DNA from 4 places in the Cytobacillus sp. FSL H8-0458 genome. Region 4 is predicted to be linked to each of the others. Evidence: predicted binding sites of a transcription regulator. Region 4 holds the regulator's gene; each other region holds the start of a gene.

Region 1 (7,499 bases), 2.1 Mb from region 4:
TCAAGTTATATAAATAATCACTAACCTTCTCTTCCTCCTGCAGCCTGCTCTTAATGATTTCATCGCCTCTTCCTTCAGCAATAGCGATTTTTGCACTTAAGGAGCTTTTGGGATCTCGATAAAAAACGTCAAGAACCGGATATATATCCTGCTTTGCCAGTTCACTCCCAATGACCATTACTCTTAATTTGGAAGCATCAAACTTTTTGGATACTTTTTTGTCAATATTTACTCTTGCTTCCCTTGGAGTATTCCCCGCAGCTGAATGAAATTCTGACCGGGCTTTTGATGGTGTATCCGGGCTTGTACCCAGAATTGGTGATGTAACGCCATCACGAATTCTGCCATCAGGTTCAAGATCAAAGCTTGCACTCATATAAAGCCTGACTTCCTTTAATAAATTTTGGTCCCAGCAGCCGGTCAGGAAGAGGCTGATCATCAGGACAGGAAGAATTCTTTTAATGGTAGTCAAAGCGGCTGCTGCCCCCTTTTTGTTTTCTCTTGAATACATAAGAAAAGACCAGCAAAAGGAAAGGGATCATAATGATAAAAAGTAAACTGATATATGACATCAGTTGGGATAACTTGTCCGTTAAGCCGGTAATTGGCTTGATCCCACTGGCAACAAGAAAAATTACAGCTGCAAAGAGATTAACGTAGAAGCGGTTTTTCCCCTTGGGGATCAGTTTTTTTGCACTTTTTGCAGACATATAAAGATAACTCACAAAAGAAGTGAACACGGAAATAATCCAAATGGACAAAAAGAATAAATCCGTTCGTTCGATGATTTTAAACGAATAGGACTTTAAGATAAATAACATTGGTTCAGGTACGACCGCAATCTCTTCAGGACTGTAATAAATAAAGTTGATAATGATCAGATATGTGTAAAGTAAAGTAATGAGCGCATTGGCACCGGTTATAATAAGGTACTTCCGCTTGTGTTCACCATTTGCCAATGAATAAATAACCAGAATCATCTCAAAGCCAAGCATAGCAATAACAGCTTCCTTGCTACCCAGTAGAATATCCTTAATGCCTTCTTTTCCAATAGGAAAAAGAAAGTATATATTTGCATCCTTTAACGTATATGTGATCAAAAATACCAGCAGCAGCAGTAAGGGTGTGACCAATGTATAAAACCGGCCAATGACTCGTATTCCCTCCCTGCAAAGGGCGGCGGCCAAAAATGAAAACATGCCTCCAATTGCCCAGCTTGGCGTTCTGGGCAGTATCCATGTGGCAATAATTTTGTTAAAGAGCGAAAGGATCATTATTCCAACCAATAAGAAATAAAAGAGATATAAGCATATAAGAAATTTTCCGATTATCTTTCCTGCTGTTACTTGAGCGATGTCAAAAATATTACTTCCATTGAACTTTTTCAGCAGGAAATAGTACATTGTCAGAATGAGCTGAACAAAGACCCCTGCAATCATTAAAGATATCCATCCGTCTGTCTTTGAAGCCTTATACATTGTGTAGGGAAGAGATAAAACGCCTACTCCAATTTGTGTTTGAATGATGATAAAAAAGAACTGAGGAAGATTGATTGATTCTTTATTCTTCATGCTTCTTCCACCCTCTTGAATCTTTTTGCCTTAATAGATCAATGGCACCAGAGCTTACCGGGCGTTTATTCATCATCCAAAGCGGAATTCTGATAAATGCGTCTTTTAATTCATTTAGACGAAATGGTGCAAATGGGGCAAAATACGGAACGCCAAAAGACTCCAGTCTGCAAAGTGCAATTAATATAAAGATGATTCCAAACATTAAACCGACAAAGCCCATTATGGAAGCAAGGATCATTAGAGGAAAACGAAGAAGCCGGACGGTTGTGCTCATTTCATTTGACGGTACCACAAAGGAAGATACTGCAGTTACAGCAACCACAACAATCATAATATTGGAAATGAGCCCTGCATTGACAACCGCATCACCAATGACAAGTCCACCTACTATACCAATTGTTTGCCCAATTGGCCTGGGAAGGCGTATCCCGGCTTCACGAATTAATTCAATGGTCAATTCCATCATGAACGCTTCCAATAATGGAGGATACGGTATTCCCTCAACTGAATTTTTCAATGGAATCACTAATTCATGGGGAATTACTTCAAGATGGAAGGCATTAATGGCGATATAAATCCCCGGAAGTGTAATAGCTATGATAAAACTCACAAACCGGAGAACACGGATAAATGTTGCCGGTATCCATCTGCTATTGTAATCATCAGGTGACTGATAGAAAGTAACAAACGTTACAGGCATAATTAAAGCAGTAGGACTGCCTTCAGCCATTAAGATAATCCTGCCTTCCGTTAAATTTGCCATTACACGATCCGGACGTTCTGTATTAAGGATTTGAGGGAATATACTGAATGAATTATCCTCAATAAACTCTTCAATATAACCGGGACTGATAATCATATCAGCTTTAATAAATGAAAGTCTTCTCTCAATCTCTTTGACAATTTCCTCATTTGCAATTCCTTTCAGATATAATAACGAGATTTTCGTTTTTGACTTTGTCCCAATATTCATATACCTGACAGTTAAATCCGGACTTTCGATGCGGTTGCGGATCAGAAATATATTAGTCTGCAGGTTTTCTATAAAGCCATCATGCGAACCTCTAACTACAACTTCATTTACAGGCTCCTGGATCGTTCTTTCCAGCTCTTTTGGAAAGCTTGCCAAGTAAATTTTCTGTGATTCAGGAAGACAGACCGCAAAGCTGCCTTTTAACAAAGAGTTGATGATTTCTTCTTCATTTTTTGTCTCCTGGCCGTTGAGAGAAATCAAAAACTCTTCAATATGTTCCCCCTTTAAGTTGGATAGGGGCACAAATACAAGCTCATAAAATTTTTCTTTTGATACAACAGATTCAAGGTAAAATATCCTGATTTTTTGGTCATTAACTTGAATATTCCATTCCCTGAAATCCTGGGTTTCTTCAAATTTGTTCACAAAAGATAGCGGCTGCTGAATAGATTGATCCGTATTATTATTGTGTTTGCGGTTTTTATTGATTTTCAGGCTGCGAAAGTTCCTCATGCTGCACCACGATTCTAAATTTTTTATATTTTTTCCTTTATTATTATAAAAATTCCTTGGAAAAAACTGACTAAAAATAATGTTCAAAAGTTGTTCAAAAATTGATTATGGTATTAAAACGTTGTTGTAATGCTATTTGCAGAAAATGAATTGCTGTACCAGAGGTTTACATTAATTTCCTTCTAAGTTTTGTCACAACTTTTCACAATTGCTTATGTTAATATCATTTACACAGTGATAACTAAGTTAAATAAGTGTTTCAAGGGTGTGCAAGTTTTCCAGCTATATATTTTTTTTGCATCTTTGTGAAAATACGCACATTATTTGTGAATTATTTAACAATAGTTTTTGTTTAAAGGAGATGAAACATCAGATGAAGAAAATGCTGCTCTCTTTAACAGCTATATTGCCGATGCTTATTCTCAGCGGCTGCAATATGGTTGTGTTTGAACCGCAGGGGCCTGTTGCAAGAAGCATTACCGAATTAATTAACTGGTCCCTGATCTGGATGCTTCTTGTTGTAGTAGTCGTATTTGGATTATTCGGCTACATCGTCTGGAAATATCGTGAGAAACCAGAAAATAAGGATTATGAACCGCCTGAGGAACATGGAAGCACACTCCTTGAAATTATCTGGACCGGGATTCCTATCTTGATTGTCATTGCGTTAACAATCCCGACCGTAAAAACACTTTATGCTCTCGAAGAAGCACCAAAAGGCTATGAAGAAAAAGAGCCAATTACTATACATGTAACATCTGCAGACTGGAAATGGATTTTCAGTTATCCAGAAGAAGGAATTGAGACGGTGAACTATGTCAATATTCCTGAAGATAGGCCTGTACTTTTCAAAATGACTTCAGCAAGCACTATGCAATCTTTCTGGGTGCCTGCACTTGGCGGACAAAAGTACACCATGCCGAAAATGGAAACAGAATTATATCTTGTTGCAGACAACCCTGGATCTTATGAAGGTCAAAATACGAACTTTAACGGCCGCGGCTATGCGGATATGAAATTTGAAGTGCTTGCCCAAACCCAGGAAGATTTTGACCAATGGGTTGAAGATGTGAAGGATACAGCGCCTAAATTGACAGAGAAAGAATATGTAGGGCTGCTGAAGCCTACTCATCTAGGAAGGCTGACCTATTCAAATACTCATTTGGAATGGGTGAATCATGCCGATCCTGACTCTAAGGCATATACAAATCCTGAACTCTACAGAGGCCATGGATATCAGGGCAAGACATTCGAAGAAGACGATAATTATAAAAATGAGAAACCTAATGTAATTGAAGGTCATGGCGAAGATAAGGGCCATGATGACAGTGAAGAAAACCATGGAGGTGACCATCATGGGCATTAAATGGGATGAGTTTTTTATTACGGGAGATCCCCTTATACTAGGTTCCCAGATTGCCATTTTGCTGACAATGATTGGTGCAGTGGCAGGGATTACCTATCTGAAAAAATGGAAATACCTGTGGACAGAATGGCTGACTACAGTTGACCATAAAAAAATTGGTATTATGTATATCATCTCCGCCGTATTGATGTTTTTCCGCGGCGGGATGGACGGGTTGCTGATGAAAGCTCAGACATCACGTCCTGAAATGGAATTCCTGAATTCCCAGCATTACAACGAAATTTTCACAACACACGGTGTGATTATGATTCTATTTATGGCAATGCCGTTTTTGATTGGTTTAATGAACGTTGTCATTCCGCTGCAGATCGGTGCGCGTGATGTTGCCTTCCCTCAGCTGAACGCTCTAAGCTTCTGGCTGTTCTTCAGCGGAGCTATGCTGTTCAATATTTCCTTCGTTATCGGAGGGTCACCTGATGCAGGATGGACTTCCTACTTCCCTCTTGCAGGCAAGGAATTCAGTCCGGGAATCGGTAATAACTATTATGCAGTTGCCCTGCAGATTGCCGGTATCGGTACATTAATGACAGGTATAAACTTTATCGTCACGATTTTGAAAATGAGAACAAAAGGCATGACACTGATGAAAATGCCAATGTTTACGTGGACTACTTTCGTAACATCCATTTTGATTGTGGCGGCTTTCCCTATTTTCACAGTCGCATTGGCATTGATGACGTTTGACCGTCTATATGGAACGCACTTCTTTACCGTATCCGGCGGAGGCATGGATATGCTTTGGGCTAACCTTTTCTGGCTATGGGGCCACCCTGAGGTATATATTGTTGCCCTTCCTGCTTTCGGGATTTTCTCGGAAGTCATTGCAACTTTTTCAAGAAAATCATTGTTTGGATATAAATCGATGGTATTTTCCATCCTTGGAATTGCACTTCTAAGTATGGTTGTATGGGTTCACCATTTCTATACAATGGGTTCAGGACCTGCAGTTAACTCATTCTTCTCCATCACGACGATGGCGATTGCCATACCTACTGGAGTTAAGATGTTCAACTGGCTGTTTACGATGAGGAAAGGCCGCATAAAAATTACGTCTGCGATGCTTTGGGCACTTGCATTCGTTCCTTGCTTTGTCATCGGCGGGGTTACAGGCGTCATGCTGGCAATGGGTGCAGCGGATTATCAGTATCACAATACATTATTCCTGGTTGCCCACTTCCACTATGTATTAATTCCTGGTGTAGTATTTGCGGTATTTGCAGGCCTGTACTACTGGTGGCCAAAAATGTTCGGCTTCATGCTGAATGAAAAACTCGGAAAATGGCATTTCTGGCTTTTCGTTATCGGCTTTAATGTAACATTCATGCCTATGTTCTTCCTTGGATTAAACGGAGCTGTAAGACGTGCATACACATACTCTGCCGAATCAGGCTTTGCACCTTTATTCATGCTGTCGGCCATTGGTTCAATTGTTCTCGCAGCCGGATTCGCTGTTTTCTGCTATAACATTTACTGGAGCATCCGCTATGCGGACAGAAACATCTCAAGCGATCCATGGGATGCAAGAACACTGGAATGGTCTACTGCATCACCTGTTCAATTCTATAACTTTGCGAAGCTGCCTGAAGTGAAATCTCTTGATCCATTCTGGCACATGAAGAAAAAGAATGAAGGCTTAACATTGCATGACAGTGAAATTGAAGAAATTCATATGCCAAGCAACTCATGGCTGCCGATTTATATGGGTGTTATCTTTGGCATCGCAGGTTTCCTACTTGTGTTTGAATGGCACATCGCTGCGGCTGTTGCCGGTATCGGCATATTTGCAGGATTGATTATCCGTTCATTCGATTACAACGAAGGTTTCCATGTTTCAAAAGAAGAAATTCACCGAATTGAAAACGCGTGGAGAAAAACAGAAGGAGAGGTGCACGATCATGTCAGCTAAAGTGGATACGTCTCTGCCGCTTGAATATCAAACTGAGCAGGACCGCATGAATATTCTCGGCTTCTGGGTTTTCCTTGGCGCTGAAATTGTCCTGTTTGCCACTCTGTTCGGAGTATATGGAGTTTTATATGAACGCTTTGCAGGAGGACCAACACATAAAGATATCTTTGTCATCAAGGATGTCATGATTCAGACAGTCCTCCTTCTGACAAGCAGCTTTACAATGGGCATTGCCATTTTTGAAATGCGCCGGCATAACCTTAAAGGGCTAATCACCTGGCTGGTGATTACCCTTGCTCTAGGCGCAGGCTTCCTCTTCATGGAGATTAATGAATTCATCCATTATGCCCATGAAGGTGCAACGATGCAGACAAGTGCATTCCTTTCCAGCTTATTTGTTTTACTGGGGACACACGGAGCTCACGTAACTTTGGGAATCGGCTGGGCAACTATGGTCATCATTCAGCTTCTAAAAAGAGGCCTTACCCCTACTACAGCAAGAAAGACGTTTATTATCGGCCTTTACTGGCACTTCCTTGATGTAGTCTGGATCTTTATCTTCACATTTGTGTATTTGAAAGGACTGGTGGCTTAAATGGAACATCATCAATCAAAAAGCTTCCCGATAAGCCATGTCATTGGATTTGTTGTTTCCCTTGTGCTGACTTTTGCAGCAGCAGGAATTGCTTTAAAAACGAACCTTTCTTTTAAAGTGATCATGTGGATCATCGGCTCACTGGCTGTCGTTCAGGCAGGCATGCAGCTGTTCATGTTCATGCACTTAAGAGAAGGTGAAGACGGCAAGACGAACTTAGTGAATATGATTTATGCCGTATTTATGGTAATTGTTATTGTAGTGGGGTCCATTTGGGTATTAACCTCTGGTCACGCTGCTCATTAAGTACAAAAAAACCGGTCCCCCTCTGGAGGCCGGTTTTATTTGTATTGTCTTATACCCTTGCTTCCCTTTGTCATTTCTTCCATTACATTGATAAAAAATCCGAATCCGAAAAGCAGCATGGAAGAAACCATAATGCTTAAGCCGATGGATAACACATACTCTCCTGTGATACCGCTTACAAAAAAGCTTGAAATAAAAACAATAAA
Region 2 (7,499 bases), 1.1 Mb from region 4:
TTTAATCCGGAAATTAATTTATTTATCAACGTTGTTTTTCCGCTGTTTTGATAGCCTGATACCTGAAATATAACAGGTTCCTTTACCATGGCCATTCGCTTCCTTCATGATCCTCAAGCAATAGTACTTCAACGATGTCTCCGTTTCCATAGCCTCTGGTTCCGCCTGGCAGAATCATTAGCGAATTCGCACCGGCAAGACTCATCACAATATTTGATTTATCCACTCCGCTTGGTGCTGCCACCAGTCGTCCTGACAAATAATTTACAGACGTCCTGACAAATCTTGTAAATGGGTTTGCTTTTGGAAATTCTGCGACCAGTTCAGCAGTTTCTTTCCTTAAATGCGGTTTTTCAGAGAACAGCATTTTTCGGATGACTGGTCTTGTAAAAAGCTCAAACCCGACATAGCAGGCAGAAGGATTTCCCGAAAGTCCAAACAGAAGCTTCCCTTCATGCTGGGCAACTGTCGTCACACTGCCTGGCCTCATGGCAACTTTATTGAAAAGCACCTCTGCCTCAAGCTTTTCATAAATGCCCGGCAGATAATCAAAATCGCCCACAGACACCCCGCCTGTAGTAATCAGCATATCCACACGGTTCAACGCTTCTTTCACAGCATTAAAACATGTATCAAATTCGTCAGGAAGCTTTCCATAATAATTAACTTCCGCGCCGGCCCGTTCAATTTGCGCGGTAATCATATGAGCATTGCTGTTTCTGATTTTCCCCGGTTCCAGCGGTTCATGGACCTCCAATAGTTCAGTGCCTGTTGCAAATAATCCAATAACAGGCTTTTTGGCAACAGGCACTTCTGCATAACCAAAGGTTGCGAGAATAGCCTGAATTCCGGGATTGATCTTTGTCCCCTTCTTAATTAAAGAATCTCCTTTTTTTGCATCTTCTCCTTTGAAGGAAACATTGTCTCCAGCTTTATAGGAGCGCTTTATGGACATATAATTCTTACCTTCTTCTTCGTATGCTTTTGCCAGTTCAAGCATTACAACAGCATCGCATTCCTGAGGCATTTGCGCACCAGTCATGATCCTCACAGCCTGGAATGGACCAATGTTTTTAGAAGTCACATGCCCCGCCCCAATGTGGTCTACCACCTCAAATACGACGGGATTTTCCATTGAAGCTTCCTTGGTATCCGCAGAACGGACAGCAAAACCATCATATGGTGATCGATCAAAATGAGGGACATCATGTGTCGCTTTTATATCTTCCGCCAGAAAACGGCCGTTGCTTTCATTAATAGATACGTATTCTGCACTTCCGTTTACTTGATATGCCATGATTTTTTTTACTGCTTCAGCAACAGGAATGGGAGTTCTTTTCTCCAGCATGATATCAGCTCCTATGTACTTTTCTTAGTGTCTTTTCTAATTCAATTATTATAAACGTACATGAAAATCCATAACATGACAATCATCACACTTTCAGTTTTCATCTGTGCAAGATTTTACCCAAATAACTTTATAAAAAACCTGCAAGTGTGATGCCCGTCACCAAATTAAAAAGGAAATTCGTTTATTCTTTAGATAGTTCACAAGATAGAAGGAGGAAAATTAAATGACTATACAAATTACAGAAGATCGTCTGGTAAAAGATATTGTAAATGAATTTCCAAAGACAAGCGATGTTTTTAAACGTCATCGCATTGATTTTTGCTGCGGCGGAAATATTCCGCTGGCGCGAGCTGTTTCAGAGCAGTCAGCGGATATGGACGTCCTGATTAACGAATTAAACGAAATAATTCAAAAGGAACACCAAACAGATGATTTAGAGGTTTGGACAGACAGTACATCAGAAGACATTATTGAACATGTGATCAAGCGATATCATCGTCCTCTTGAAGAAGAACTATCATTATTAAGTCCGTATGTAACAAAGGTATCAAGAGTTCATGGAGAGAGCCATGAGGAGCTTCTTAAAGTCCATCAATTATTCTTTGAATTGAAGCACGAGCTTCTTGAACATACTTCCAAAGAAGAAGAGTCAGTTTTTCCACTTCTGCTGAAGCTTGAAGACCCTAAAGTTGAAAATCGCGAAGAAATCATCAGCTATATCCGGGAGCTTGAGAAGGAGCATGATCATGCAGGTTCAATTCTAAAGGAATTGAGGGAAATTACAGCTGATTTTACTCCTCCAGCAGATGCATGCGGATCTTACCGTCTTGTATATAAGCGGCTTGAAGATCTGGAAAGCCAAACATTCATGCATGTTCATCTGGAAAATAATATTCTTTTTCCTCGATATATTTAAACACTCATTATCTGCAGCCGATTTCGGCTGCAGATTTTTTGTGCATTCAAACGGCAAAAATAAAAGCCTGCCCGCTGTGTCCTTTTCTCATGACACAGCAAAGCATGCTTTTTTATCCCCCAATATAGGACATTTCAATCTTTTTCCTGTTTGCAGCAGTTTCTTCTGTCCGTTCGTCTGAATACCTGTCTTTTCTGCCATTCCAAATCTTAATAATCCGATCGGTAATTTCTTTGTCCGTGGCCCCTTTTCTCATAAATTCCTTTAAATCGTGCCCTTCCCCATTAAATAGGCACGTGAATATTTGGCCGTTTGCTGACAATCTTGAACGAGTGCAGCTAGAACAGAAAGATTCAGAAACAGATGTAATGAACCCAACATCTACACCGCTGTCTTTATAGCGGTATCGCTTGGCCACCTCTCCGAAATAATCCGGATCTACCGGCTCCAATAAATAGTGTTCCTTTAAGATGTCATAAATCTCTTTTTTAGTAACAACCTCGTCCATTTTCCAGCCGTTCGTGCTGCCGACATCCATGTATTCAATAAAGCGGAGCTGTAAGCCGTTATCTTTGCAGAACTTAGCCATCGGGACAATTTCAGAATCATTCAGGCCTTTTTTGACCACCATATTAATCTTCACGCCAAGTCCTGCTTCTTTTGCTGCTTCAATCCCTTTAATGACTGGTTTGACACCCACATTGCGTCCGTTGATTTGTCCGAAAAGCTCATCATCCAGACTGTCAAGACTGATGTTAACCCTCAGCAGTCCTGCTTCCTTTAAGTCCTTCGCATGTTTGGGAAGCAATACACCGTTGGTGGTTAGTCCAATATCTTTTAATCCCTCAATGTCTGAAAGCATTTTGACAAGTTTAGGCATGTCCTTTCTCATAAGGGGCTCCCCGCCTGTTAACCTGATCTTCTCCACTCCAAGGTTTACGAAAATCTTAGCCAGTCGTTCAATTTCCTCATAGCTTAGCAGCTCGCTTTTTGGAAGAAAAGCAAAATCAGGACCGAAGATTTCTGCCGGCATGCAATATTGGCAGCGGAAATTACAGCGGTCAATGACAGAAATGCGCAGGTCTCTTAAAGGTCTATTCAATTTATCTTTAATAATGGTTTTAGCCATTCCGTTCAACTCCATTTAAAGAGTGACTTTATTAAGCTTTCTATACAGATGTATATTTTAGCCTTTCCCTTAAAATAACAGAAATAACCCAGTATCTCAAATTAAGGGCTTTTACTATTAGAACATACAATCGCTGCAATGTTAATAGGGAATTGCTGTTTATTAGTTAAGACTGACCATTTCTATAGAAAATGCCACAATAAAGACACAAAAGCCGGCAATGTTATCACTATACAAATGATATTATTGTGAAAAAAGACAGTTGTTATATGAAGGAGGATTCCCATGGCTCATACAGCCATTAAACAGACACATTCCATTGAAATTAAAGAGCTTCTTCATTTCGCTGACCGTCATATGAAAACACAGAAAGGGGCTTATATTTTTCAGGAAGGCATGGATGCTGATGAGCTATATATCATCCTTTCCGGCAAGATTCAAATCAGCAAGATAACAGCGGACGGCAGGGAACTCACCTTCAGGCTATGCGGGGAAAATGAAATCATTGGTGAGCTGACCTTATTTACCAGTGACCCAAAATATTTATTGAATGCTTTAGTTCTTGAAGCTGGTGAGGTAGCTGTGATAAAAAAAGATGTCCTGGAAAAGGAGATTTTTAAAAATAGTACTCTGGCCTATGAATTTATGAAATGGATGAGCGACCATTTCCGCAATACACAGACCAAATTCAGAGACCTTGTGCTTAATGGGAAAAAAGGTGCCCTGTATTCAACTCTTATCAGAATGACTAACAGCTATGGCGTAACTGTGAATGGCGGCACACTTATCGATCTGCCCCTTACGAACCAGGAGCTTGGGAATTTCTGCGGCACCTCCAGAGAGAGCACCAACCGGATACTGGGTGAACTAAAGAAGGACGGTATTATTACAATAATGAATGGAAAAATTACAGTTAAAGATCTTCAGTATTTAAAAAATGAAATAGGCTGTGAAAATTGCCCCGCCGTATACTGCAGCATTGAATAGGAGCGCAGTCACACTGCACTCCTATTCCTTTTATGCTTTTGCCGCTTTCTTTCTAAGTGCCTTAGGAATATATACACAAAACGGCTCGCTCTCCATATAATCCCCTGTCATGGCAAATGCACGTGACCTTGATCCTCCGCAAACATAACGGAATTCACATTGACCGCATTTCCCTTTGTATTTATCAGGATTTCTGAGATCTTTAAAAATGGGCGATTCCCTGTATATTTCAGCCAGCGGCTGTTCCCTTACATTTCCTGCTTTAACAGGCAAAAGCCCACTTGGATAAACGTCCCCAATGTGTGAAATGAAAACAAACCCGTTTCCGTCATTTACTCCTTTAGGCGCCCTGCCTAAACCATCTATAGAACCCGTCAGCCCTTGCTGTGTAAGTGCATCGAGATATTGAATATCCTCATTTTGAGCCTTTGCTTCCTTCATTTTTTGCTGAATGACAACTCGGCGATAATGCTGGGCAGCTGTTGTCTTAATATCGAAGGAAACCTTTTTGCTTAAGTTATACAGCCATGTAAATACCTTCTCATGCTCAACCGGTGAGATCATATCTTTTTCCTGCCCTCTCCCTGTTGGGACGAGGAAAAACACACTCCATAGAACACATTTGAGTTCTTCTACAACCTTGGCCATCTCCTCCAGGTAATCGATATTATAGCGCGAGATCACTGTATTAATTTGGACTGGAATTTCAAGCTCGTGTAAATATTTTATCCTTTCAATCGTTAATTCAAAGGAACCGGAAGTCCCTCTAAAATGGTCATGAATTTCTGCATTTGGTCCATCAAGGCTGAAAGCCCATCGAGCCAAGCCGACCTGTTTGGCTTTTTCAATAGCCTCTTTTGTTACATTTGGTGTCGCACTTGGCGTCATGGAAACACGAACGCCTTTTTTCACGGCATATTCGGCAATGTCGAATACATCCTGCCTCATTAATGGATCTCCACCCGTAAACACAAGCATAGGGTTGTTCATTTCCTTGATTTGGTCAATCAGAGCCTTTCCTTCTTCAAAGGAAAGTTCCCTCGGATCTCTCCTGTACTGCGCTTCCGCACGGCAATGCAGACATTTTAGCTGGCATGCCCTTGTTAATTCCCATATCACAATAAAAGGGTCATTATTAAAATCTCTATCAAATCCCATTAGAAATGCCTCCTTGATGGCCTTACTCCCGGCCATTTGTCAACGCAAAGCAAACTATATTTTGTCTTTCCATTGTTATTATAGGATAATCGGCATGTGAAATAAGTGAACTACCTCACAAGGGCACAAAAAAACAGCAGGAAATACTCCTGCTGTTTTGAGCTTAAATTTTATCGTACGCCAAGTGCAATTTTTGCATAGCGGGACATTTTGTCCTTGGACCAAGGCGGGTTCCAGACAATATTCACTTCAGTGTCTTTTACTTCAGGGATATCTGCCAGCGCAGACTTTACTTGTTCAACAATTGTGCCTGCCAAAGGACAGCCCATGGAAGTAAGAGTCATATCAACTATAGCTTTCCCTTCCTCTTCCATTTTCACATCATATACCAAGCCTAAGTTTACAATGTCTATCCCCAGCTCAGGGTCTACTACAAGCTCCAGTGCACCCATAATGCTGTCTTTTAAATCCTGATCCATATCTGCAGCACTCCTTCATTATTTACTATCTTTATCTTAACAAAAATTTAAATGAAATGAAAAAATACAGGTTATAAATGTTCCTCAAACCATTTAACTGTTTCAAGCAGCCCCTCCCTGCTGACTTTATGCCCCGCCTGTTCATCTGATATAAACAGGAGGTTTTCAGGTGAGTCACTATACAGGGGCTGGATGGTCTCATAAAATTGGTATGTATAGGAATAAGGAACAACCGGGTCCTTTTTGCCATGCCAGAACATGAGCGGCCTTCCGCCAAGCTTTTCTGGCTGAAGGCCCAGATCCCGCTCCCTAAGAATTTTCAGAAGATCTGCTAGTTCTTCATTTGTGAGCGGAACCTTAATATTATTTTTCTTCAGTTCATCGAGCTGAAGCTGAGCAAACTTTTCATAATACGGCATACCCATAAGGCTAACTGCAGTTTTGACCCATTCATACTGTGTCAGGGCGCCCAAAGTTACTATTCCCCCCATGGAGGTGCCCACAAGGCCTATTCTTCCCTGATCAATCAGGTCCCAATCCTCATAGACATTCCTGATTATGTTCAATTCAGCAATGGTATTCAGAACAATATCCCATAGCTTGAAATTTAAATCGCTGCCTGATAAGCCTTCCGATCTTTCCCCATGAAATAAGGTGTCCGGAAGCACTACCCTAAACCCCTTTTCTGCAAGGAGATAGGCATAGTGCAGATTATGTTCTTTGGCACTCGTAAACCCATGAACAAAAATGATAAAAGGCAGGGGTCCCCCTTTTATTTCCTGTCTGGCAAGTTCAAGAACAGGAATTTCTCTGATAAGCTTATGTTCAATAACAACCACAATTTTTCCTCCTAAACCTGTAGTACCAAAGTGAATTTTTTTACAAAATTATAATAATATTGATAACATATATGTATAAAATGATTTTGTAAAAATTTTAGCTCCTGTCTTTATGTAAATTCTTTCTATTTTTCAGTTTAACATGTGGACTTTTCTTTTCCAAAACCTTTACACTTAGAAGAAAAGCGGGGCATACTTCAATATAAGCAATGAGCTGCAGTCCGCTGACTGCAATTAATTATTATTATAAAGTGCTGAGCGCTTAGAAGGAGATCTTATGGCAGAAAAACATTTAATTGCATTGGACCTTGATGGCACATTATTAAAAGATGACAAAACCATCTCGGCTAAAACTAAAATGATTATTCAAAAGGCACGTGAACAAGGGCATGAAGTGATGATTGCCACCGGAAGGCCATTTCGCTCCAGTGAAATTTACTATCGTGAAATGGAATTGACTACACCGATTGTCAATTTCAATGGTGCATACATACATCATCCTAAAGACCATAATTGGGGTGTTTACCACACACCACTGCAAATGAACGTTGCAAAGGAAATTGTCGAAGCCGTTAATAGCTATACTATTCATAATATCGTGGCAGAAGTTATTGATGATGTTTATTTACACTACCATGAT
Region 3 (7,499 bases), on a different contig from region 4:
TCGCGCTGACATAATGGCTGTAGTACATATATAATTCGTCAAATGTCTCATCAGCGAACATGCCAACTGTTTTGCTGGCAATATCCTTGATTTCAGCAAATGCAGGCTGGTCCGCAACAGCAACAATATCCAGAATGACGTTCATATTGCGCTTTCTGAAAAAGTCACGGCCCACACGTCCGACTGCAATGATTGCATACTCATCCGGTGATTTATGGCGCTTTTGAATTGTCTGGTAGACATTTCGCAAGACGTTACTGTTATAAGCTCCCGCAAGTCCGCGGTCAGAAGTGATTACGAGGTAACCAGTTTTCTTGACTGGGCGGCTGGTCAGCATAGGATGTGAGACATCTTTGCTTCCCAAAGCGATGCTTGCCGTAACTTCCTGGATTTTCTCCATATAAGGCACGAATGACCTCGCATTCATTTCCGCCTTATTCATTTTCGCAGCCGATACCATCTGCATTGCTTTTGTAATTTGACTCGTTTTCTTCGTAGAAGTAATACGATTTTTTATATCGCGTAATGATGCCACAGGTTCTCACCACCCTTTTTCAAAGTTTGTCAGACCCTAACAAGAGAAGCAAAGGGAGGGGATTAAACCCCTAACCTTAATTGCATGCTCTATTATTCGGATACTGCGAAAGTTTTCTTAAAGTCGTTAATCGCAGATGCCATATCGTCATCAGAAGGAAGTTCTTTTGTAGTCACGATATGGTCTAACAAATCTTTGCGGTTATGGTCTAACCATGAAAGGAATTCAGATTCGAAACGACGAATATCCTGTACAGGAATGTCATCTAAGAAGCCGCGAGTTAGAGCGTAAAGGATTGCAACCTGCTTCTCAACTTTTAACGGCTTGTTAAGATCCTGCTTTAGAACCTCTACTGTACGGGCACCACGGTTAAGTTTAGCCTGTGTTGCTTTATCAAGGTCAGAACCGAACTGGGCAAATGATTCAAGTTCACGGTATGAAGCAAGGTCAAGACGCAGTGTACCTGCAACCTTTTTCATTGCTTTGATCTGTGCAGATCCACCTACACGTGATACAGAAAGACCTGCGTTGATCGCCGGACGTACACCGGAGAAGAATAGGTCAGACTGAAGGAAAATTTGTCCGTCAGTGATTGAGATAACGTTTGTCGGAATGTAAGCAGAAACATCGCCTGCTTGTGTTTCGATAAATGGAAGAGCAGTGATTGAACCTGCACCTTTCGCATCGCTTAGCTTCGCAGCGCGCTCAAGCAAGCGGCTGTGCAAGTAGAATACGTCCCCTGGATATGCTTCACGGCCTGGAGGACGGCGCAATAGCAATGAAAGCTCACGGTAAGCAGAAGCTTGCTTTGTTAAGTCATCATACACAACAAGAACGTGCTTGCCGTTGTACATGAACTCTTCACCCATTGTTACCCCAGCGTAAGGAGCCAGGTATAGCATTGGAGCAGGCTGTGATGCAGATGCTGTTACAACGATTGTGTAATCAAGCGCACCTTGCTTACGAAGTGTTTCTACTGCATTACGGACTGTAGATTCTTTTTGCCCGATTGCCACATAGATACATACCATATCCTGATCTTTTTGGTTCAGGATTGTATCGATTGCAACGGAAGTTTTACCTGTTTGACGGTCACCGATGATTAACTCACGCTGTCCGCGGCCGATTGGCACAAGTGCGTCAATCGCCTTGATTCCTGTTTGAAGCGGCTCGTGTACGGATTTACGATCCATAACACCTGGTGCCGGGCTTTCAATCGGACGTGATTTAGTTGTGTTGATTGGCCCCATGCCATCTACTGGCTGTCCAAGAGGGTTTACTACGCGGCCGATTAGTTCTTCACCAACCGGTACCTCCATGATGCGGCCCGTACGGCGTACTTCGTCGCCTTCACGGATTTCTGTAAATGGTCCTAAAATGATAATACCGACGTTATTTTCTTCAAGGTTTTGTGCCATACCCATAACGCCGTTTGAAAATTCAACAAGTTCTCCAGCCATGACATTGTCGAGGCCATGAGCACGAGCGATACCGTCACCAACAGAGATAACCGTACCTACATCACTCACTTGAATTTCCGACTGATAGTTTTCGATTTGCTTTTTTATCAGCGCACTGATTTCTTCAGCATTGATGCTCATGAGTTTCACCCCTATCTACGAATCTTAGCCTAACAATTGACGTTCAAGACGCTCTAGCTTCCCGCGCAAGCTGCCGTCGAAAATCCGGTTTCCGATTCGAAGCTTGATGCCGCCGAGCAAGTTAGTATCAACTATATTGTCAATACGAAGTGATTTTTTCCCAACCTTAGCTGCAAATGACACAGATAATGCTTGCTTCTCTGCTTCAGATAGCGGACGGACAGTGTATACTTTTGCATCCGCAATCCCTTTTTTGTCATTCGCCAGGCTTATAAAATGATCTGCCACATCAGAGATATGATCTTCACGGTGGCGTTCAATTAATATCATTAACGTGTTTAATACAAACGTGTTCACAGATGCAAATGCTTCTTTTAAAATCTCTTTTTTCTTCTCAATTGAAAGCTTTGGAGATTTCAAAACAGACTTTAAATCTGAGTTATGGTTTACTACTTCTTTCACTGCACGAAGCTCTTCTTCCATTTGGTCAAGAAGCTGGTGTTCATTCGCAAGCTGGAAAAGAGCCAACGCGTAGCGCTTTGCTACTGTGGAGCCCGTCATCGCTTTTCTCCTGCCTCTTGAATGTATTCATTGATCAGCTTTTCCTGATCAGCTGCACTTAGTTCCTTCTCGATAACCTTGGAAGCAATTAGGACAGACAATGAAGCGACCTGCTCGCGGATAGCGGCAACCGCCTGTTCTTTCTGCTGCTCGATTTCAAGCTTGGCTGATTCCTTAATGCGCTCAGACTCAGTGCGGGCAGCCGCAACGATCTCCTCACGCTGAACATCGCCTTGTTTCTTCGCATTTTCGATAAGACCCTGTGCTTCAGTACGTGCTTCTTTTAAAAGATTTCTTTGCTCTTCTAAAAGTTTCTTTGCTTCTGTACGGCTTTCTTCAGCCGCTTGAATTTCACTGGCAATGTGCTCTTCACGCTGCTGCATAATGCCCATTAACGGACCCCACGCGAATTTTTTCAGCAATGCCAACAAGATAATGAACATGACCAGCTGGTACAAAATGTCCCCGCCGTTAAAACCGCCGCCTGCAGCGCCTAATACTAGACTGTTTGTTAACACCCTCGATTCACTCCCTTCAAGAGTTGTTCCACTTATGAAACGGAGTCATATGCATGATTCCGAATTAGTTTACGGTAAAAAAACATAAAGGAATGGCGAAGGTTCATGGAATGATCTTCGCCATTTTTGAACGATTGGTACAGTATTAATTAACCGCCGATAACCATGAACGCGATAACAACGCCAATGATCGGAACGGCCTCAACTAGTGCAACCCCGATGAACATTGTAGTTTGAAGCATACCGCGAGCTTCTGGCTGGCGAGCCATACCTTCAACTGTTTTTGATACGATAAGACCGTTACCGATACCGGCACCTAGTGCTGCTAAACCGATTGCAATTGCTGCTGCTAAAAGACCCATTATTGAGTTCCTCCTTAAATTGTATGAAAATTTATTTGTTTAAAATGTTTTGTCCATAAAATGAACAGGTATATATTAATGGTCCTGGCTCACTTTGTGTGCCATATAAACCATTGTTAACATACAGAAAATGAATGCCTGGATAGATCCGACAAAGATTGAGAATCCCTGCCATACAAGTGTTGGTATAACTGCGGCAAGCATTCCGCCTATACCGGCATGTGCGAGTCCTCCGACAAGCAACGTCAGCAGGATTTCACCCGCATAGATGTTACCGTAAAGACGAAGTCCTAATGTCAGAGTGTTTGCAAACTCTTCAATAATTTTCAATGGGAACAAGAAAGGCATTGGCCTGATAAAATCCCGGCCGTATTCTCCTACTCCTTTAAGCTTTACGCCATAGTAATGCGAAAGCCCGACTACCATTGCCGCTAATGTTAAGGTGATAACAGGATCGGCTGTTGGCGATTTCCACCATAAAGTGTGATCATAAGTGATCGCGAACGGAAGTCCGAGCATGTTTGAAACAAAAATATACATGATCAGAGTTAATCCAAGGATATGGAATCTTCCGCCTGTCTTCCAGTCCATCGTACTGTTAATGATATTCTTAACAAAATCCATTACCCATTCGAAGAAGTTCTGCATCCCCGTTGGTTTCATGGCCAAGCGACGGGTTGAAAGCAAAGCAATAATGAAGACAATAGCACTTGCCACTGTGATCATCAGTACGTTTGATAAGTTAAAATTCAATCCTAAAAAGTCCACTATAGGAGCTTCATGATGCAATAGTGTTCACCTCTCTTCCCGCTATTTACGTAAATGAAAAGATTGAAGAAAATAATCTATCATAATGACAATATAGGATGTCATTAATCCAAATACCACACTGATCAGATGCAGCTTCTCAGGATATTCCAGAGCGATCATGACAGCAAATACCGCTGTAGCCATCCTGGATACCGTTCCAAGTGAACGCACCTTCTCGCCTCTCTCGACAGCCTCTCCAAATTGAAGCGCCTTTCGGGAAATCAGCCACAAATTGAACAGACTTAAGCTCGTACCAAAGATCAAGCCAAGAAAAATAGATTGATAAGGTGTAAAACCCCAGCCGAGAACATATACAGACAACAAAAGAAATATGTATTTTCGCTGTCTCTGAAAAGTTGCTTTGATTTCCGGCATGTTGTTCATTCCCCTGTGAAAAAATGTTGGATTAGGCGAAGCATGGCGTAAATCCCGGCGCCCAGTCCAATGAACAAGCCGATTAAAAGGAATAAAGGCTCAGTTCCTGCCTTGCTGTCAAGCCATCTTCCAGCGAAAATGCCAATGAGCGTGGAACCTACTAACTGGGAAAGAATGGCGGACATTAAGGCCATCGCCTTAAATGGGTTGCGGTCTTTTTGACGCATAAAAACGCATCCTCCCTTAAAGAGAATGGTAAGAGGGTTTTGAGGCCGTAAATAATCATATAAACATCATGCAGAAGTGGGAAATATGTCTGCAAAAATATTTTGAAAACCCTATCATCTTTTACCCTTTGTAAGCATACAATAGGGCTTTGTCAATGTCAATGCGTTTGGAGTGAAAAAGTTCACAAACAAAAAGGTAAAAATATGGTATGTTCACATATTTATCACAATTAATTTTCGGATTTCTATTGAAAAAGGAGCGAGATTCTGCATCGCTCCTGAAAACGCTTTATTTTCACTTACTTAGTACCCTCTTCTGATTCTGCTGAAGGCTCCGGGTCCCCCAGCTGGCCATCCGGCCTCACAAATAGATACGTTTCGATCCAGTCTTCCCTGCCTGCCTTTTTGGCAAACACTTTCGCCAGGTACAGCCCCGGCCCAGGCAGTTTGTCAGCAGGGATTTCCTGCAGCAGCTGCCCCTTGCCGGCATTTCTTTTCCAATCCAGAAATCCCATGAACCGGAGACTTTCCGAATCAAACATCGCAATTCCGAATTCCTCCGCCCCGCCAGGCAAATACACTTCATAACGATAGGTGCCAGGCTTATCTCCTTTGCCGATTCCGAATCCCATCACCCTTGGGTAATCCGGCTCTTCAAGCACATACAGGTATGGAATATGGATACTCTCTGCTCCTGTTTTCAATAGAAGGTACCCGTCATGGATCTTTTTCTTTAAAAGGGTCGGATCAGCAGACATTTTAATTTCAGCCTTTTTCTTTTCGCCCGGGTTCAATTGAAACGTCATAGGCATTTCCCAATTGATGCCCTGCTCCTTATAGGGTACAGAAAAAGAATAAGACTGCGTTTTTTCACTTATATTTTCAACCGTTATAAAACTGCTGTGGTCATGCAGCCTGTCCGCGATTTGAAATTTCCCGAATTGCATGGAAGCCGGGAAGACAAGCGTTTCTGCTTTCAGCGCCTGATCAAGCTGGATTCTGCCGGCCCCCTGCTCATACGTTCTATATGTTTGTCCTTCCGCGTTCCTAATAAGTTTAGCGGTATTCATGAGTGCCGCCTTGATCTGTTCCGGTCCCCATTCAGGATGAGCCTGTTTGAGGATAGCACAGGCACCTGCTACATGCGGAGCGGCCATGCTTGTTCCCTGAAGCGGGAGGTATCCGCCGGGAATGGTGCTGTTTATGGCGACTCCCGGTGCCACAACATCAGGTTTAATTTCCCATGTGGATGTAACAGGTCCGCGGGAACTGAAGTCAGCCAATATGTCCCTTTCTTCTATTATATTAGTCCGGGCAAGGAGCCGCCCTTCCTTCATGAGCTTCTTGAGCTTCTCTCCCTCTTCCTTTGAAAGTGCCGCTGCCGGAATGGGAACCTCGCTGTCCAGATTGCCAAAGAACCTGCCTTTTGTATTGTTATAGATAATGATTCCCTCTGCTCCTGCTTCCATCGCATGGACCGCTTTATCTGTAAACGTCAGTTCCCCTCTTTCTATTAGTACTATTTTTCCTTCCGCATTCTTCAATTCATCCGGATGCGCGAGTCCTCCATCGATCATTTCATAGGAGCGGTCAAATTCCCATTCCTTTGAACCCTGCAGCAAATCAAGGCGGATTTCGCGACCGTTTATACTCAAAAATGGCACCTTTATCGTTGGTGTAGAGGCTCCAACAGAAATAGCCTTCGACGCTGTTCCCGGAGAACCGACCGTCCATATATTCGGTCCTGAATTGCCTGATGAAGTGACAGCGGTTATTCCTTTTTCAACCGCTTTATTCAGGGCCATGCTTATCGGAAGGTCAGGGCCGTTTACGTTATTTCCTAATGAAAGGTTTAATACATCCACTTTATCCTTTATGGCCTGTTCGATGGCCGCAATCACCTGTTCTGTTGTTCCGCTTCCGCCTGGTCCGAGAGCCCTGTAAGCGATGATGGTTGATTCCGGTGCGACCCCCTGGATCCTGCCATTTGCCGCTATGATGCCTGCGACGTGAGTGCCATGCAGTGTGCCTTGTCCCCCTGCAGCCTTCGTTTCCATCGGATCTCTATCATTATCCACCAGATCGCGACCGCCGCCATAGCTTCTTCGTAAGTCGGGATGATTATAATCGATGCCGGTGTCGATCACGCCTACTTTTACACCCTTACCTGTGAGGCGCTGATTATTTTCATCATAATAGCCTCGGGCATTCAGGCCGCCAATCAGCTTGATATTGTCATTGGAATGTACATGATAGGTATTAACCGGTGAAACAGAAGAGACTGACTCCAGCTTTTGCAGGCTTTGCAATGCAGATGGCTTTCCTTTAACCGAAAAGCCGTTTAAGGCCTGATTGAATGTATGCCTGATTCGCAGATCAGGATTTTGTTCTATCATTTTTTTTATTTCCTGTTCCTTCTTTGCATCACTTAATACAACGATTGCCACTTTTTCAATATCCGATGATTCTTCCGGTATAGGAGGGTGTGAAAGTGTTCGGGCTGAAACAGG
Region 4 (7,499 bases):
ATAGCCGCAACAGATCCAGCGTTTTGAAGAGCTGAACGAGTTACTTTAGTTGGGTCAACGATACCAGCTTCGATCATGTTTACCCACTCGCCAGTAGCAGCGTTGAAGCCTGTTCCAACTTCTTCGCGCTTTAAGCGGTCAACGATTACTGAACCTTCAAGGCCAGCATTGTGAGCAATTGTGCGTACAGGCTCTTCCATCGCACGTAATACGATGTTGATTCCTGTAGCCTCATCGCCTTCAGCCTGGATTGCAGCCACTTTGTTGTATACGTTTAGAAGGGCAACACCACCACCGGAAACAATTCCTTCTTCTACAGCAGCACGTGTAGAGTTAAGGGCGTCTTCGATGCGAAGCTTGCGCTCTTTCAATTCAGTTTCAGTAGCAGCACCAACTTTAACTACTGCCACACCGCCAGCTAGCTTAGCTAAGCGCTCTTGTAATTTCTCGCGGTCAAATTCAGAAGTAGTTTCTTCCATTTGAGTGCGGATCTGGTTCACACGGCCGCCGATTTGCGCGCTGTCTCCAGCACCTTCGACGATTGTAGTGTTTTCTTTTGTAACAACCACTTTAGAAGCGCGTCCTAAGGAATCGATTGTAGCAGATTTAAGGTCACGGCCTAACTCTTCAGTGATTACTTCACCGCCAGTCAGGATCGCGATATCTTCAAGCATTGCTTTGCGGCGGTCACCGAAGCCAGGAGCTTTAACCGCTACTGCATTGAATGTTCCGCGAAGCTTATTCACTACTAGTGTAGCAAGTGCTTCACCTTCAACATCTTCAGCTACAAGCAATAATGGCTTGCCTTGCTGTACAACCTGCTCAAGTACAGGAAGGATTTCCTGGATGCTTGTGATCTTCTTATCAGTGATTAAGATATAAGGGTTTTCAAGAACCGCTTCCATCTTATCAGAATCTGTAACCATGTACGGAGAAGCGTATCCGCGGTCGAATTGCATACCTTCTACCACATCAAGCTCAGTTGTGAATCCTTTAGATTCTTCGATTGTGATAACACCGTCATTTCCAACGCGCTCCATTGCTTCAGCAATCAGCTGGCCAACTTCATTGTCAGCAGCAGAGATTGCAGCAACCTGAGCAATAGATTCCTTATTTTCGATTGGCTTAGAAATAGCTTTTAATTCTTCAACAGCTGTAACAACTGCTTTTTCGATTCCTTTACGGATGCCCATTGGGTTGGCGCCTGCAGTTACGTTCTTAAGGCCTTCACGGATCATTGCCTGTGCAAGAACTGTTGCAGTTGTTGTACCGTCACCGGCAACATCGTTTGTTTTGCTTGCTACTTCAGCAACAAGCTTCGCACCCATGTTTTCGAAAGCATCTTCAAGTTCGATTTCTTTTGCGATTGTCACACCATCATTAGTGATTAATGGAGAACCGAATTTCTTCTCAAGAACCACGTTGCGTCCTTTAGGTCCAAGAGTTACTTTTACCGCATTTGCAAGGGAATCTACACCGCGAAGCATCGCGCGGCGGGCTTCTTCACTAAATTTAATCTCTTTAGCCATTGATAAAAACCTCCTCAAAAATTTTAGCTTTATCTTTTAATAATCTTCGTCTGATCGGCGATTAGCCAATTACAGCAAGAATGTCATTTTCGCGTAAAATTAAATATTCTTTGCCTTCGTACTTCACTTCAGTACCAGCATATTTTGAGAAGATGATACGGTCGCCGTCAGCAACTTCAAGGGCAACACGCTCACCATTTTCAAGAACGCGGCCAGTTCCCACAGCTACAACTTTGCCTTCTTGAGGCTTCTCTTTAGCAGTGTCCGGCAGTACGATGCCGCTTGCAGTTTTTTCTTCAGTTTCAACAAGCTCGATAATGATTCGATCACCTAGTGGCTTTAACAAGTGAAACAACCTCCTCAAATAATATGTAAATATTTTTATTTATTAGCACTCTCTCTGTATGAGTGCTAACACAATTATTATATTAATGAATCTCTTTTCTATTTGCAAGGGTGAAGCTTAAATTTTTTATAAAAAAATTCATTCGCGCTTACCCGCTATTTTTCGACACGGACAACCCCTTAAGTATGCTGCACAAACACTCATTTTTACCATATTAAGCCTCTCCTTGGTGCTGATATTTGAAACCCGCTCCTTATAAAGAGTACAATGGCTGTAGGACTTGTTTCCAACACTCAGATTAAGGGGTAAAACATTTTGAAGAAGGAATACTGGATTATATTAATCGCCTATATTGCCATGCAGCTTTCAAGCTTGTTTGGCGTTCCGCTCGTTTTATTAGCTGCCGATGCCCTGGGACAGAATCCGGAGAATATGCAGATTCTTGCCGTTGCCTACTGGCTCGTGATCAGTTTCACGATTACGTTGATCATTACACTTCTATTACTAAGGAAAGAAATGAAACGGGGACTGGATAGGGATGCCTCTTCTGCTGCAGGCTCAGTGGGCTGGGCGATTGGAGGCATATTTTTGGCCCTGATTGCTCAAGCTACTGCTGCAAGCATTGAAAACCTGATTGGCATTGAAATGGGATCTGAAAATACGCAGCAGATTATCCGGATTATTGAAGCATCGCCAATCGTCATTTTAATCAGTTCGGTTATCGGGCCCATCCTTGAGGAGATCGTCTTTAGAAAAATTATTTTTGGCTCACTTCACAAGCGCTTCAACTTCTTCCTGTCGGCCCTGATCAGCTCGGTCATTTTTGCACTTGCCCATTTTGAGCCTGAACATGTATTGCTATACTCGGCAATGGGATTCACCTTTGCCTTCTTATATGTCAAGACAAAGCGGATTATCGTGCCGATCTTTGCCCATGTGGCGATGAACACCTTTGTTGCGGTTGTCCAGCTGAATCAGGACAATATACAAAAGTGGTTAAAGGAAATGGAAAACATGCAGAGCTTTATCAGCTTTTTTTGTTAGAGAAATGCTGTGGAGATAAAATTTACTGGGGGATTTTCATGAGAAGCACACCTTTGTTTTCAGGCTTTATTTACATCCTTCTCGGATGCCTTTTCACCTTTATAGCCATCCAGAATACCCAGCGGGAAGAAACCTGGGGATTCTTTACTTATTTTCTGGTCCTAATTGCCACCTTTGATTTTGGCACCGGTCTCCGATTGGTTGGCCAGCATTTTAAAATGAAAAAATGAGCCCGCAAAAGGCTCATTTTTTTTTACAATTCTTCAGGATAATTTTTCAGAAAATAAACCAATGACTGCAATTCCACTGCCAGATCGATATGGTGAATCCGAATCGAGGACGGTACAGTGAGCCTCGCAGGTGTAAAATTAAGGATTCCTTTAATTTTCGCATTCACCATCCGATCGGTAATAGCCTGGGCAGGCGGTGCAGGCACCGTTAAAATCGCCACCTGAATATTATTTTTGACAATAACTTCTTCAAGGTCATCCATATGATGGACCGGCACATCACCGATTTTCGTGCCAACCTTGCTCTCATCCACATCAAATGCCACTTCTATTTTCGTATTATTATTTTTAAGAAAATTATAGTTAAGAAAGGCCGTTCCTAAATTTCCTACCCCGACCAAAGCGACTTTGGTAAGCTCGTCCTGGTCAAGAGTCTTCCGAAAGAAGCCCAGCAGGTAATTCACATTATATCCATACCCTTTTTTACCTAACGCACCGAAGTACGAAAAGTCACGGCGAATCGTTGCAGAATCCACTTTTACCGCCTCACTCAATTCTGCTGATGAGACTCTTTGTTTGCCGGAGGAATGAAGGTTTTTTAGGAAGCGGTAATATAAAGGCAGCCGTTTAGCTGTTGCCTGCGGTATCTTAATTGGTTCATTGGCCATTCGTCCATCCCCATTTCTTATGATGAATTAATTTCGTTTAAAATCTCCGTTTTTTCCGCCTGTTTTCTCTATTAAAAAGGTTGGCCCAATTACCATTCCTTTATCTACAGCCTTGCACATATCATAAACGGTCAGCGCACAGACAGAAGCAGCTGTTAACGCTTCCATTTCCACACCCGTGTTTCCTTTTGTTTTAACAGAAGCTGTAATGATAAGGGCGTACTCTTCCTCTTCTGCTTTCCATGAAAATGAAATGTCGACACCCTTTAGCGGCAGCGGATGGCACATCGGAATAATGTCCCATGTTTTCTTGCTCGCCATAATGCCTGCCGTTTGTGCAACAGCGAGTACATCCCCTTTTTTCATGGAATTTGATGTGATCTTCTCGTATATCTCCTGATTCACCGTAATACTTGACTGAGCGATGGCCGTTCTTGCCGTCTCAGGCTTATCGCTGACATCCACCATTTTCGCCCTGCCCTCTTGATTAAAATGAGTAAAATCCGCCATTTAAAAACACCTCTCTTCAAAATCATACACTATTTTTCCGTTACTTTGTATGTGCTTTGTAAGGTTCTTCACATATTTATTTACCTTTTGTTATGATTTAATGCCCTTCAGCCGTGCTTATAGTCCTGTCTCCTTTATTGCCGAACATATATGAATGAGTTACACTTACTCTATACCCGAGGTGAAAGAACATGATACTATTACAAGTCAATCAGCTTGCAAAAAGTTTTGGCGCTGATCCCATTTTAACGAATATAAAGCTAGAAGTACAAACCAGGGACCGGATTGCCCTTGTAGGGCGCAATGGTGCAGGAAAATCCACCCTATTAAAAATAATTGCCGGACACATGACCTATGATTCCGGTGAGATTATAAAGCCAAAGGAAGTAACAATCGGCTATCTCGCACAAAATACCGGACTGGAATCTGAGTTATCCATTTGGGAGGAAATGCTGACTGTTTTCAGTCATCTGCAGAAGCAGGAAAAACAGCTCCGCAGCCTTGAAGAACAAATGGCAGATCCTGATGTCCTTAATAATTCAGATGCCTATGAACGCATTTTAAAGGATTACGACAAACTTCAGGTTGATTTCAAAGAAAATGGCGGCTATCAATATGAAGCAGATATCCGTTCCATTCTCCACGGACTCAACTTCAGCTCATTGGGCTATAATACTAAAATTTCATCATTGAGCGGCGGACAGCGAACAAGGTTGGCCCTTGGTAAACTTCTGCTGACAAAGCCTGACATTTTAATCCTGGATGAGCCTACCAACCACCTTGATATTGAAACATTATCGTGGCTCGAACAATACCTGCAGGGTTACAGCGGTGCCATTCTAATCGTATCACATGACCGGTACTTTCTTGATAAGGTCGTTTCCCAGGTTTACGAGATTTCCCGCCACCAAATAAGAAAGTACCCAGGAAACTACAGTTCCTATTTGGATCAAAAAGCGGCTAATTATGAAAAAGAAATGAAGCAATTCGAGAAACAGCAGGAAGAAATCGCTAAGCTGCAGGACTTTATCCAGCGAAACCTCGCCCGGGCCTCCACAACCAAAAGGGCACAAAGCCGCAGAAAGCAGCTTGCCAGAATGGACGTGATGGACAGGCCTCTTGGAGACGAGAAATCAGCTTCCTTTGGGTTTGGCATCGAACGGCAGTCGGGCAATGAGGTTTTAAATATACATTCTTTAGCTATAGGCTACGAAGAGAAAGTCAGCGAGAATATTTCAATGCGGCTGGCAAGAGGCGACAGCATTGCACTTGTAGGACCAAATGGAATCGGCAAGTCCACATTGCTTAAAACCATCATCAAAAAAATCCCTTCTTTTTCAGGGGAGATTCAGTATGGTTCCAATGTGACAATTGGCTACTATGACCAGGAACAGGCAGAGCTCACAAGCAACAAAAGAGTCCTGAACGAATTATGGGATGAATACCCGCTGAAACCGGAAAAAGAAATCAGGACCATACTTGGGAACTTTCTCTTCTCCGGTGATGATGTTCTTAAAACCGTTTCAACACTGAGCGGCGGTGAAAAGGCCCGGCTTGCGCTTGCAAAGCTTATGATGCAGAAATCCAATTTCTTAATCCTGGACGAGCCTACAAACCACTTGGACCTGGACAGCAAGGAAATTCTTGAAAATGCATTGATCGATTATCCCGGGACCATTCTTTTCGTCTCTCATGACCGCTATTTTATCAATAGAATTACAACAAAAGTAGTTGAACTTTCTGGAAGCGGGGCAACTGAATATCTTGGCGATTATGATTATTATGTAGAAAAAAAGCAGGAGCAGGAGGAATTGCTTGCATTTAATGAGCAAGTTGACCCCACCGCATCGCAGTCTATTAAGCAGGACAAAAATAATTATCAGCTGGATAAAGAAGCTAAAAAGCTCGAACGCCAGCGAAAAAGAAGAATGGAAGAAATTGAAGAACAAATAGAAGCATTAGAAACAGTCATAGATGCTAATGATCAGCTTCTCTGTGATCCGAATGTTTATCAGGACCATGAAAAAGTGATGGAAATTACGAATGAAACGGATGAAGCAAAAGCAAAGCTGGAAGAATTGATGGAAGAATGGACGCTTTTAGCTGAAGAAGATTAAAGGAATATTCATAACTTTTAGACTGGTAGAATAGTCACTGCCAGTCTTTTTTATTATCCACAGAGATAATCACAAGAAAAACGCAGTAATATGTACTCTCCACAGACTTTTCCACATTATCCACAATTAAAGCTGGTTTTATCCACATTATCAACATAAAATTCTGAAATAAATAATTTTATCCACAGAAAAAGTCCCCTAAGCTGTCGGGGACTTTTTCCTAATTATTTATCATTGTGGATAGTAATGTCCAAACCGGGATTTGCATTTAAATCAAGACCGGCGAATTGTCCTTTTTCAAACAGAACACTTCCTGCAGCTCCTATCATCGCTGCATTATCTGTACATAAAGATAATGGCGGAACAATAAGCTTTAGGTCGGCTCTATTTCCAAACTTCTTTTCTAAAGAAGCCCGAAGACCTTTATTCGCCGCAACTCCGCCTGCGAGCAGAAGCTGCTTCACCCGATACTCTTCAACTGCTCTTTCTGTTTTCGTTACCAGGACATCAATGACACTATCCTGGAAGCTTGCGGCCAGATCTTCCGGCACTATCGTCTCGCCACGCTGTTCAGCATTGTGAACAGTGTTGATAACGGCAGATTTTAAGCCGCTGAAGCTAAAATCGTATGAACCTTCTTCCAGCCAGGCTCTCGGCAGCTGAATAGCTGGATTCCCTTCATGAGCGAGTCTGTCAATGTGAGGACCGCCCGGATATGGCAGATTTAAGGTCCGAGCAACTTTATCATATGCCTCTCCTGCAGCATCATCCCTTGTCTCGCCAATTACTTCGAAATGGCCATGATCCTTCATATAGACCAGTTCTGTATGTCCGCCGGAGACTACCAGGGAAAGTAACGGGAATTCCATTTCTTCCACCAATCTGTTTGCATATATATGGCCAGCAATATGATGCACGCCTACCAGCGGGATGCCATGAGCAAATGCAACGGCTTTTGCGGCATTAACCCCGATCAGAAGTGCACCTACAAGGCCAGGTCCTTCCGTCACAGCAATGGCTGAAAGATCGGAATATGTGATGCCTGCCTTATATAA

What was found. The regulator Rex, encoded in region 4, represses fermentation and respiration genes when NADH is low (regulators of the CRP and FNR family bind a similar motif). The targets are predictions, from matches to a motif close to TTGTGAAATATTTCACAA.
Region 1: qoxA (cytochrome aa3 quinol oxidase subunit II) is a predicted target of Rex. The motif match lies at 3,385-3,402, and genes of this name have one in related genera.
Region 2: NYE23_RS13960 (TIGR04053 family radical SAM/SPASM domain-containing protein) is a predicted target of Rex. The motif match lies at 5,645-5,662, and genes of this name have one in related genera.
Region 3: NYE23_RS24705 (AtpZ/AtpI family protein) is a predicted target of Rex. The motif match lies at 5,160-5,177, and genes of this name have one in related genera.

Annotation. Positions count from the first base shown of each region.
Region 1 is NZ_JBBOBR010000001.1:1,847,634-1,855,132, reverse strand. It holds gene NYE23_RS09005 (Ger(x)C family spore germination protein) at 1-472, opposite strand, end outside; gene NYE23_RS09000 (GerAB/ArcD/ProY family transporter) at 459-1,571, opposite strand; gene NYE23_RS08995 (spore germination protein) at 1,561-3,060, opposite strand; gene qoxA (cytochrome aa3 quinol oxidase subunit II) at 3,434-4,426, shown strand; gene qoxB (cytochrome aa3 quinol oxidase subunit I) at 4,416-6,392, shown strand; gene qoxC (cytochrome aa3 quinol oxidase subunit III) at 6,382-6,987, shown strand; gene qoxD (cytochrome aa3 quinol oxidase subunit IV) at 6,988-7,293, shown strand; gene NYE23_RS08970 (hypothetical protein) at 7,329-7,499, opposite strand, start outside.
Region 2 is NZ_JBBOBR010000001.1:2,861,341-2,868,839, forward strand. It holds gene mobB (molybdopterin-guanine dinucleotide biosynthesis protein B) at 1-95, opposite strand, end outside; gene NYE23_RS13940 (molybdopterin molybdotransferase MoeA) at 83-1,348, opposite strand; gene ric (iron-sulfur cluster repair di-iron protein) at 1,575-2,267, shown strand; gene moaA (GTP 3',8-cyclase MoaA) at 2,380-3,396, opposite strand; gene NYE23_RS13955 (Crp/Fnr family transcriptional regulator) at 3,682-4,383, shown strand; gene NYE23_RS13960 (TIGR04053 family radical SAM/SPASM domain-containing protein) at 4,414-5,541, opposite strand; gene NYE23_RS13965 (metal-sulfur cluster assembly factor) at 5,712-6,020, opposite strand; gene NYE23_RS13970 (alpha/beta fold hydrolase) at 6,092-6,859, opposite strand; gene NYE23_RS13975 (Cof-type HAD-IIB family hydrolase) at 7,137-7,499, shown strand, end outside.
Region 3 is NZ_JBBOBR010000004.1:6,813-14,311, forward strand. It holds gene NYE23_RS24670 (F0F1 ATP synthase subunit gamma) at 1-535, opposite strand, end outside; gene atpA (F0F1 ATP synthase subunit alpha) at 628-2,136, opposite strand; gene NYE23_RS24680 (F0F1 ATP synthase subunit delta) at 2,161-2,697, opposite strand; gene NYE23_RS24685 (F0F1 ATP synthase subunit B) at 2,694-3,215, opposite strand; gene atpE (F0F1 ATP synthase subunit C) at 3,365-3,577, opposite strand; gene atpB (F0F1 ATP synthase subunit A) at 3,653-4,366, opposite strand; gene NYE23_RS24700 (ATP synthase subunit I) at 4,388-4,762, opposite strand; gene NYE23_RS24705 (AtpZ/AtpI family protein) at 4,768-4,989, opposite strand; gene NYE23_RS24710 (S8 family serine peptidase) at 5,289-7,499, opposite strand, start outside.
Region 4 is NZ_JBBOBR010000001.1:3,924,376-3,931,874, forward strand. It holds gene groL (chaperonin GroEL) at 1-1,529, opposite strand, end outside; gene groES (co-chaperone GroES) at 1,591-1,875, opposite strand; gene NYE23_RS19655 (CPBP family intramembrane glutamic endopeptidase) at 2,191-2,919, shown strand; gene NYE23_RS19660 (YdiK family protein) at 2,958-3,149, shown strand; gene NYE23_RS19665 (redox-sensing transcriptional repressor Rex) at 3,173-3,817, opposite strand; gene moaC (cyclic pyranopterin monophosphate synthase MoaC) at 3,845-4,327, opposite strand; gene NYE23_RS19675 (ABC transporter ATP-binding protein) at 4,519-6,444, shown strand; gene tsaD (tRNA (adenosine(37)-N6)-threonylcarbamoyltransferase complex transferase subunit TsaD) at 6,669-7,499, opposite strand, start outside.